Regions from separate parts of the Clostridium sp. MF28 genome, predicted to be linked through region 2. Evidence: riboswitches for the same ligand, from Rfam matches in the RefSeq annotation. Region 2 holds a riboswitch; each other region holds the start of a gene.
The links. A riboswitch is a leader RNA that binds a small molecule or an ion and turns the genes downstream of it on or off. The one in region 2 is predicted to bind lysine.
Positions count from the first base shown of each region.

Region 1 (3,292 bases), 1.1 Mb from region 2:
ATTTGAGAGGAGCTGTCCTTAGTACGAGAGGACCGGGATGGACTGACCTATGGTGTACCAGTTGTTTCGCCAGAAGCATAGCTGGGTAGCTAAGTCGGGAAGGGATAAACGCTGAAAGCATCTAAGTGTGAAGCCCACCTCAAGATGAGATTTCCCATAGCATAAGCTAGTAAGCCCCTTGAAGACTACAAGGTTGATAGGTCAGAGGTGTAAGTATGGTAACGTATTTAGCTGACTGATACTAATAGGTCGAGGGCTTGACCAATATAGTCAAGTTGTAAATACATTAAAGAAACTGTGTGCAATTTGAAAGAACAAAACTTTCAATTGAATAATGAATACAAATCGCTAAAGCGATTTGCATAAGTTTTTCAACCAAATCAGAGATTTGGGAAAAGCTAATATCTCGTGATGATGGCATAGAGGTAACACTCCTTCCCATTCCGAACAGGAAAGTTAAGGTCTATAGCGCCGATGGTACTGCATGGGAGACTGTGTGGCAGAGTAGGACGTTGCGAGGTAAGCAAAAGATAGTTGTAATGACTATCTTTTTTATTTTAGTTTTATTAAAGTCGTAATAAGTTAATTATCTTTATAGAGAATATAATTAGCTTATTGTCGTTAGGAGAGGTTATGTATTCATATAATATGACATTGCTTATCATATGCCCATTAGTATTTTGCGCAGGTTTCGTGGATGCTGTTGCAGGTGGAGGTGGAATAATATCTTTGCCAGCATATATTTTTGCTGGAATGCCAATACATATGGCATATGGAACTAATAAGTTTGCAAATGGTATTGGAACATTTGCAGCTTCTATAAAATTTTTAAGTAGTGGTAATATAAAAATTAAACCAGCATTAATTTCAGCCATAGGTGCTATTATAGGATCTTGGTTTGGAACGCAATTAGTATTGCTACTAGATGAAAAGTATTTGCAATACTGTCTTATTATCATCTTACCTATTGTTGCAATTTTTCTTTTGTTTAATAGAAAAATTGGAGTAGAAAATAACGAAAAGAAAGTAGAACATAGAAAGATTTATTTAGTGGCAGGAATAATAGGTTTAGTAATAGGAGCTTATGATGGATTTTTTGGTCCGGGAACAGGAACATTTTTAGTTTTAGCCTTTACATCATTTTTAGGATTCAATCTTATAACTGCGTCTGGTAATGCTAAGATAGTGAATTTGGCATCTAATTTTGCAGCACTAATAGCTTATATATTAAATGGCAAGGTTTTATTTATGATAGGTATACCTGCAGCTATATGTGCTAGTTTAGGAAATTATTTAGGGGCACATTTTGCAATTAAAAGTGGAGCGAAGATCATAAAGCCGATAATAATATTAGTAATAATTATGTTATTTGGCAAAGTGATAGATGCTATTTTATTTACAAGTAGTTAATTAAATGATATAATTTTAATAATGTAATAACGAAAACCTAAGGTAGAGGTGCTATTAATAAAGAGTATTTATTATGAGTTGGCAAACGTTGACTAATAAAGAAAGGTATTATAGCCGAAGATTTAGATTATGCAAAAATTTATTTCTGGGTATGCATAAAATATATGCATAACTGTCACGAAAGTGGAGAGCTACAAGGATTTGGTGAAGCTATAGATAATAATGTTATAGTTATGATATTATTATGTTTTAGTTTTGTACAAGTTTTATGCGGTTAACTCTACCCGTTGGTATATATGCTAACGGGTTTTCTTATTTAATAAAATAGATTTGAGGAGTTGGAAAAGTTGGCAAAGGTTGAAGGAGTTCTAGTACCATTATTAACACCATTTAAAGATGGAAAGGTAGATTTTAAATCTTACAAAAGAATGATTAATCATTACGTAGAAGAAGGAGTAAATGGAATTATACCACTTGCAACTACAGGAGAATCACCTACAATACTAGAGAATGAATATGAAGAAATTTTAGAAAAAACTGTTGAATATAATAAGAATAGAGTTCCAGTATACATAGGATTAGGCGGCAATAATACAAGTGAAGTAATTAAAAAGCTAAAATTAGTAGAAAAGCATAAAGTGAATGGAATACTATCAGTTACACCATATTATTCGAGACCAGATCAAAGAGGTATTTATGAGCATTTTAAAAGTATATCAGAATCAACTGATTTGGATATAGTACTTTATAATATACCATATAGAACTGGAGCTAATATTGAAAATGAAACTGTGCATGTATTATCTCAGTTAAAAAACATAATAGGAATAAAAGACTGCTGTGGAAGCATGAAGCAAACAACTGAACTATTAATGAATCCTCCAAAAGATTTTTCCATCTTAACAGGTGAAGACATGTATTTTTATACGACGCTTATGCTTGGAGGACAAGGCGGAATAATGGCATCAGCACATCTAAATACTAAAGATTTTATTGAGGTATATAACTTAGCTAAGGCTAATGATCATCAAGTTGCACTAAAAAAATGGAATTCTCTATATAAAATGATACCGCTATTATTTTCAGAACCCAACCCAACACCTCTTAAATATAGCCTAAAGAAACTAGGGCTAATAGATTCTGATGAGGTTAGATTGCCATTGATGAACATTACAAAAGGACTAGAAAGTAAGATAGATAAGATATTAGGTATTTAAGAGAAAAAGCATAATTATGTTATAGATAATTGTTAAAAAAATTGAATAAGTTAACCTTAATAAAAATCACTTTTTATTAATTTCTCTATAAATTATTCTAGTAATGTAGTAATAATAAGGGATTATTTTGACTACTCTAGCATTTAGGAGTAAGATAGAGACTGACAAATTTAATAAGGAAGTGATTAGAAATGATGCCTAAGTTCTTTTCTATGATTAAGAACAAGGAAATTACTAGAGAGCAAGTTATGAAGGATATTATAGCTGGCGTTATTGTAGCTGTAATAGCATTACCGTTGTCAATAGCACTTGGAATATCATCGGGAGTATCTCCAGAGAAAGGGCTTACGACAGCAATATTTGCAGGATTTATTATTTCGCTCTTAGGTGGAAGTAAAGTTCAAATAGGTGGACCTACAGCGGCATTTGTCGTTATAATTTATTCTATTATTCAAGAGTATGGTATAGGTGGACTTGTTGTAGCAACGATAATGGCTGGAATTATATTAGTAATAATGGGGATTTTAAAGTTTGGTTCATTAATTAAGTACATACCCCAGACAATAACAATAGGATTTACTGCTGGTATAGCAGTAACGCTGGTATCCACTGAAGTCAAAGATTTTTTAGCATTGAAAATTGAAAATGTTCCAGCAGAGTTTTTT
Region 1 covers NZ_CP014331.1:3,240,156-3,243,447, reverse strand. Annotated here, with positions in the region: rRNA gene AXY43_RS13860 (23S ribosomal RNA) at 1-265, shown strand, start outside; rRNA gene rrf (5S ribosomal RNA) at 405-521, shown strand; gene AXY43_RS13850 (sulfite exporter TauE/SafE family protein) at 634-1,410, shown strand; lysine riboswitch at 1,446-1,612, shown strand; gene dapA (4-hydroxy-tetrahydrodipicolinate synthase) at 1,758-2,627, shown strand; gene AXY43_RS13840 (SulP family inorganic anion transporter) at 2,819-3,292, shown strand, end outside.
Region 1: it holds a riboswitch for lysine, as region 2 does, so the genes downstream of both, dapA (4-hydroxy-tetrahydrodipicolinate synthase) here and AXY43_RS18945 (amino acid permease) in region 2, are expected to answer to the same signal.

Region 2 (3,292 bases):
AGAAACACGAAGTAATAACAATAGTAATGCCTCAATTTATTATACATAAATGGTGGCATCAGACACTTCATAATCAAACATCAATACTTTTAAGAAGATCTATACTTAAGATGAGAAATGTAGTTATTGTAACTGTGCCTTATATAATTAATGAATAGGATCATATAATATAGAAAGGAGAGTACCTCAAAAATATTTGAGGTACTCTTATTATTTCCAGAGAAATATAATATTTAAAGCTAAAATAGAAAGTACAAGTAAAAGTTAAACTTAAAAATTATGATCTTACTTTTTGTTACTATTTATCAGAGAAGTCTAAATCAACTTTATCTAAAGGAATAACTTTAGTCTTATTCTTTATTTTATAACCTACGTATAAGATTAAGAATAATGGAAGTCCTATATAAGCTGCAATTAATCCATTCCAATCAATCGCCTCAGGAGTAATGTATGAATATCCTTGACCTATTATTATAATAATACACATTAATAATGCTAATATTGGACCAAATGGATATAAACTAGCCCTATATTTTAACTCATTTAAATCCCTTCCTTGATAAACATATGCTTTCCTAAATCTATAGTGGCATATTGCTATACCTACCCAAGCTATAAATCCAGCAAGACCAGATGCTGCAACTAGCCAAACATAAACAGTACTCTCTGCATATAGACCTGTTAAAAAGCAAGCAGAAGCTATTAATGTAGTTAGAAGTACGGCATTTATAGGTACACCTCTATTATTTGTTTTAGCAAAAGCTTTAGGAGCCATACCTTCTTTAGCCATTGCATAAAGCATTCTACTTGATGCATACATACCAGAGTTACCAGCAGATAATACAGAAGTTAATATGATCGCATTAATCAGTGAAGCAGCACCTGCAATACCAGCTTTTTCAAATACCATTGTAAATGGGCTTGTATCAAGTCCAGCTTCAGTAAATGGTATTATTGCTCCTAGGACAATAATCGTACCTAGGTAAAATATTAATATTCTCCAAAATATTGATTTTATAGCTTTTGGAATATTCTTCTCAGAATCTTCGCTTTCACCTGCAGCAATTCCAATAAGTTCAGTACCTTGAAATGAAAAACCTGCAATTAAGAAAATAGAAAATATTGATTTAATTCCTCCATGGAAGGGTCCATCTTCAATGGTGAAGTTATGAAATCCTATTTTATCTCCACCCATTATGCCTACAATCATTAAAACACCAATTACTATGAATATAAGAACGGTAACCACCTTAATACCAGCAAACCAGTATTCTGATTCTCCATATGCTCTAGATGATAAAATATTTAAGCCTACTATAATTACTAAAAATAAAATACTCCAATATAGGGCATTTACATCTGGAAACCAGTATTTCATCAACAGAGCACCGGCAACCATTTCGGCTGCAATTGTTATAGCCCAGTTGTACCAGTAGTTCCAGCCAAGGGCAAATCCAAGAGCTGGATCAATAAATTTATTAGCATATGAGCTAAATGAACCAGATATTGGCATATGAGTTGCCATTTCTCCTAAGCTTGTCATTAAAAAGTATACCATTATACCTACTAGTGCATAAGCTACTAATGCACCACCAGGACCAGCTTGGTGGAGAGTATCACCCATTGCAAGGAATATACCGGTACCAATAGATCCGCCTATGGCTATCATGTTTAAGTGTCTTGCTTTTAAACTTCTCTTTAATTCGTGATTTTCTTCACTCATTTTTCTATCCTCCATTATGGTTTTAAATTTCCATAAGCAAGTAACTAAGATAATATAAAAATTAAAACAATAAAAAAAGCCATGAGAGCATACTCATGACATAAATACGAAAGTTACACATTTTAAAAATATGACGAATATCGACATTTACATTAAAAATAGCTCTCCACAAAATAAGTTGTGGCAGTCTTGTATATATTTTACACAAGCCCAGCAAATAGTATTAAAGCAACAGCTATTTACTTCGGCGAAAGTTCCTTTCTTATTACTTCAATGAGCTTACCTCCATAATAATACTCTTAAATTTCGCGCCTCTATCTTAGTTATTTACCTATTAAGTTATATGTAATTATGTAATAAAATGAGGAATAAGTCAATATAAAATATTTAACAATTTATAAAAATGCATAGAAAATGACTAAAATATTTGCATATTAAAAGCGACTATTGAAAATTATTTCAATAGTCGCTTTTTTAATATTTATAAATAAATATACTATCTTGGTAAGGATTAGTGTTTGTATTTAGCTTTTTATACAAGTTGGCACCATACTAAGATTATATATTTAAAATAGCATTTTTTATTCTAAATTTAATTTATTTTTTAATATATAGCTTGTTATTATGAAATAAACTATTATGAAGATTATATTAAATACTGTGATAGATATTAAAAATAAATTAATAGGCCAAAGAGATTCAATATTTCTTAGTAAATCAGGCAGTCTAGAGGATGAAAAAGCTATCCCAATAGATGAGGATATTGCACCTGCAATTAAATTTAATATTATGAATGCCCCGAAAGATGAAAGAATTCTATGCTTACTAAATATATGCCCAATTGATATAGAAGCATAAATCATACTAATAAATTTTACAAACTGAAATATCATAGCAATTAATAATTCTATAATAATTACATAAATTTGTATTCCTATTTTAGCATAACCTTCTGAAAGAGCCCTAAAAGTTTCAGAAAAGAATTGACCAAAAGCCCTAGGGTCAAATGCCATAATAATTATTGAAAGTATGGCTACAATTCCACTTATTATAGTCCAAAAAGTAGCAATTGAAAGTTTGCTTGTAATGTTTGTGATGGTGCTCACTGGAAGGGTGTTCATTAAATATCCTTCATCACCAAGCAGATTTTTATAAAATCTTTGGATAATTATGAAAAAGGTGACTATGAATACAGCAGCCATAGTACATCCGTATCCAAAGATGCTTAGTATAAATGGGATTGAACCAAATCCTTGAAGTTTATGGGATAGACCAGTTCCGATAAAAATTTTATTAATGATAGCAAATGCTAATAATACTAAATATAGCGGTATAAGGGTTCTGCCAGTTGCTTTTACCTCATACTTCATTAATTTTCCTAACATCTAAATACCTCCCTAAATAGAGCATCAACACTCTTGCCTTCATTTTCTCTTATTTCATCAACACTTTTAGTTAAGAATATATTTCCATATGATATAAAGACTACATCATCTAATATTCTTTCAATGTCAGAAATAAGGTGAGTAGATATAATTATAGTGGCATTTTCATTGTAATTAGTGATTA
Region 2 covers NZ_CP014331.1:4,322,234-4,325,525, forward strand. Annotated here, with positions in the region: gene AXY43_RS18940 (APC family permease) at 1-158, shown strand, start outside; gene AXY43_RS18945 (amino acid permease) at 299-1,723, opposite strand; lysine riboswitch at 1,875-2,048, opposite strand; gene AXY43_RS18950 (hypothetical protein) at 2,305-3,108, opposite strand; gene AXY43_RS18955 (ABC transporter ATP-binding protein) at 3,102-3,292, opposite strand, start outside.

Region 3 (3,292 bases), 1.4 Mb from region 2:
GGTACTTTAAAACTTCCATTGTATATCTCATTATTTTTCACATAGTCTTCCTTGAGCTCCTGACCGTTTCTATAAACAACACCGTTTTTAATTTCTATTGTATCTCCTGGAAGTCCTATTAATCTTTTTATTAAAATCTCACCCTTAAATTCGTCATTTTTAAATAATACAATATCTCCTTCTTTTAAATTTTTAGGATTATGCACCCTAGTTACTAGCAATCTATCTTTAACTTCTAATGTTGGAATCATAGATCCACTTGTAATCCAAACACCGTATCCCACAAAATTCCATACAAGAAGCGCTATGCAAAGAACAACTGCAATATCAATTATCCATTCATTTAATATGGACTTCTTTTTTTCTTTTTTATCTGCTACAATTTCATCTTCGTTATTTTCTGCCACAATATTACCTCCATGTCCCATATTACACATAATTTTTCATTAATACCCCATTTTTTCATAATCCTTAATTATATAAATCATTTCACTTAAGAAGTTCTTAGTTGCGCTTCGCGCTTTTTTCTAATTAAAATGATCTTGGTTGCGCTTCGCGCTTTTTTCTAATGTGCATATTTTAATATGCTATATTAGTATAACATATTTTACTATCTAAAATATTTATAAGATGTTAATTTTATAACAAAAATATGCACCAATCTTAAAAATTAGTGCATAATCCTTTTAGGAAATCTATATAATTTAAATTCTTACTTAAACATATTCAAATACTTATATCTATTCAACATCATTCTTTAATAGATCATCATAAGATTCTCTTTTGCAAATAAGTCTTGTTTCATTATCTTTAACCATTACAACCGCTGGCTTTGGTATTCTATTATAATTGCTTGACATAGAATAACCATATGCTCCTGTAGTCATTATTGCTAGAATATCTCCGCTTTTAACTTCTGGAATTTTAATATTTTCTAATAATATATCTCCCGATTCACAACATTTTCCTGATATTGTAACTGTTTCTTCTCTATCTCCTTCAACTCCACTTGCAATAATACATTCATATTCTGCATTATAAAGAGCCGGTCTTATATTATCAGTCATTCCACCGTCTACTGATACATATTTTCTAACACTCGGAATTTCCTTGACTGATCCTACAGTATATAAAGTTGTTCCTGCATTAGCTACAATACTTCTTCCTGGCTCTATTGTAAGAATTGGCCTTTCTTGACCTGTTCTCGCACACACTTCATCAACTTTATTAATTATTGTGCTGCAATATTCTTCAGTACTTCTTGGTTCATCTCCCTCGGTATAATATATACCAAAACCTCCGCCAAAATCTACTTCGTTTATTAGGTAACCTAGGTTTTCCTTTGTATTTCTCACAAGTTCTAACATTATTTCAACAGCATCTTCATATGGCTCTAAGTCAAATATTTGCGAACCTATATGACAATGTATTCCTGCAAGATTTATATTCTCTAAACTTATAGCTTTTTTAATAGCATCTTCTATTATAGTATCAACTGGAGCAAAGCCAAATTTTGAATCTATTTGTCCAGTCTTTATATAATCATGAGTATGCGCTTCAATACCTGGTGTTATTCTTAAATAAATATTTTGTACCTTATTATATTCTTTAGCTATATCATTTAATGCGTCTATTTCGTAATAATTATCTACTACAAAATTACCTACACCTAGTCTTACGCCAAGTTCAATCTCAGATAGAGTCTTATTATTTCCATGGAACATAACTTTTTCAAGTGGAAATTCAGACTTATATGCAGTGTATAATTCCCCCCCAGATACAACATCAAGACACATATTCTCTTCCTTCAATAATTTACACATTTGAAGTGTCAAAAATGCTTTTCCTGCAAAAGCTACTCTATTATTATTCTCTTCGCACTTGAAATATTTTCTATAATCCCTACAGTATTCTCTTATTAAATCTTCATCAAATACATATAACGGACTCCCATATTCTCTCACTAAATTTTTAGCACTGATGCCTCCAATCATTAATTGATTGTCTTCTACTTTCATTGTTCCAAACAACTTCATTTGATTAACCCCCAAATTATATTTTATTAGCTATTGCTTCATTGATTAAAATAAATCACAACACCAATTTCAATAAAAAATATCCGTTTTTTGCATTGCCTCCGGATTATTGATGTTGTATTAACTAATAATTATAATAAAAAACAAACGCCACAGAGTGTATCTGTGACGAGTGGTAGATATTTACGCTAAATTTATGCACAATATTTTCATTAATTATCAATTCTTCGCAAAAGATTAATAAATGAATTTGAACGTCTATACTAACAAAATCATTATTATTCTTTTCAAACTGTTAATTTATAACTGAAAAAAGTACCTTGTAGCTCAACACTCTTCGTGACAGTTATTCACATATTCTATGAATACCCAGAAAAAGATTATCGCATAATAATCTATTTTCTTCGGCTGTAATACCTTTTAGTATAAATCAACGTTTGCCAACTCCTCATACCTACTATTTATTGCAGCACCTCTACCCCAGGTCATGTTATATATTATATTATTAGAATTCATTAATATTTTAATATTAATGACATTATAAATCATTATCTGCACAATATCATTTTATTAAACTGTTACAAATATGATACCATAAATTAAACTTAAAGCAATACTTTTTTAACTTTAAATTAATGGTATAAAACCCAAGCTTATTAAGTTCTTATTCTTTCCTATACTCATCCATAAGATCTCCCATAATACTTGCTGATGTTGGTGGCGTAAAAGTTATAGCATTTGCTCCAGCTTGAATTGTCTCTTTAATTGACTCTTCAGTTGGTCCTCCAGTTGCTATTATAGGAAACTCTGGAAATCTCTTTCTGATATTTCTGACTATATTAGCGGTATTTCTTCCACCTGAAACATTAAGTATTGTAGCTCCAGCTTCAATCCTTTTAGTAACATCTTCATCTTCAGAAATGACCGTTACTATTACTGGTATATCTATTGTTGACCTAATCTTATTAACAATTTCATTACTCGTAGGTGCATTTACAACAACTCCCATAGCACCTTTAAATTCTGCATCCATAGCTAAATTCACAACTCTTTTTCCTTGTGTTATTCCTCCACCTACGCCACAAAAAACCGGAACATCAGCTGCCATAACAAGTGCCTGTGTTATTACAGGCTGTGGTGTAAATGGATATACCGCAATAATTGCATCAGCATTGCTATTTCTTATTAATGCTACATCTGTACTAAATAGCAATGATTTTATTCTCTTCCCAAAAATTTTAATTCCACCACAATTT
Region 3 covers NZ_CP014331.1:2,886,274-2,889,565, forward strand. Annotated here, with positions in the region: gene lepB (signal peptidase I) at 1-437, opposite strand, end outside; gene lysA (diaminopimelate decarboxylase) at 741-2,036, opposite strand; lysine riboswitch at 2,352-2,522, opposite strand; gene AXY43_RS12305 (hydrolase) at 2,701-3,292, opposite strand, start outside.
Region 3: it holds a riboswitch for lysine, as region 2 does, so the genes downstream of both, lysA (diaminopimelate decarboxylase) here and AXY43_RS18945 (amino acid permease) in region 2, are expected to answer to the same signal.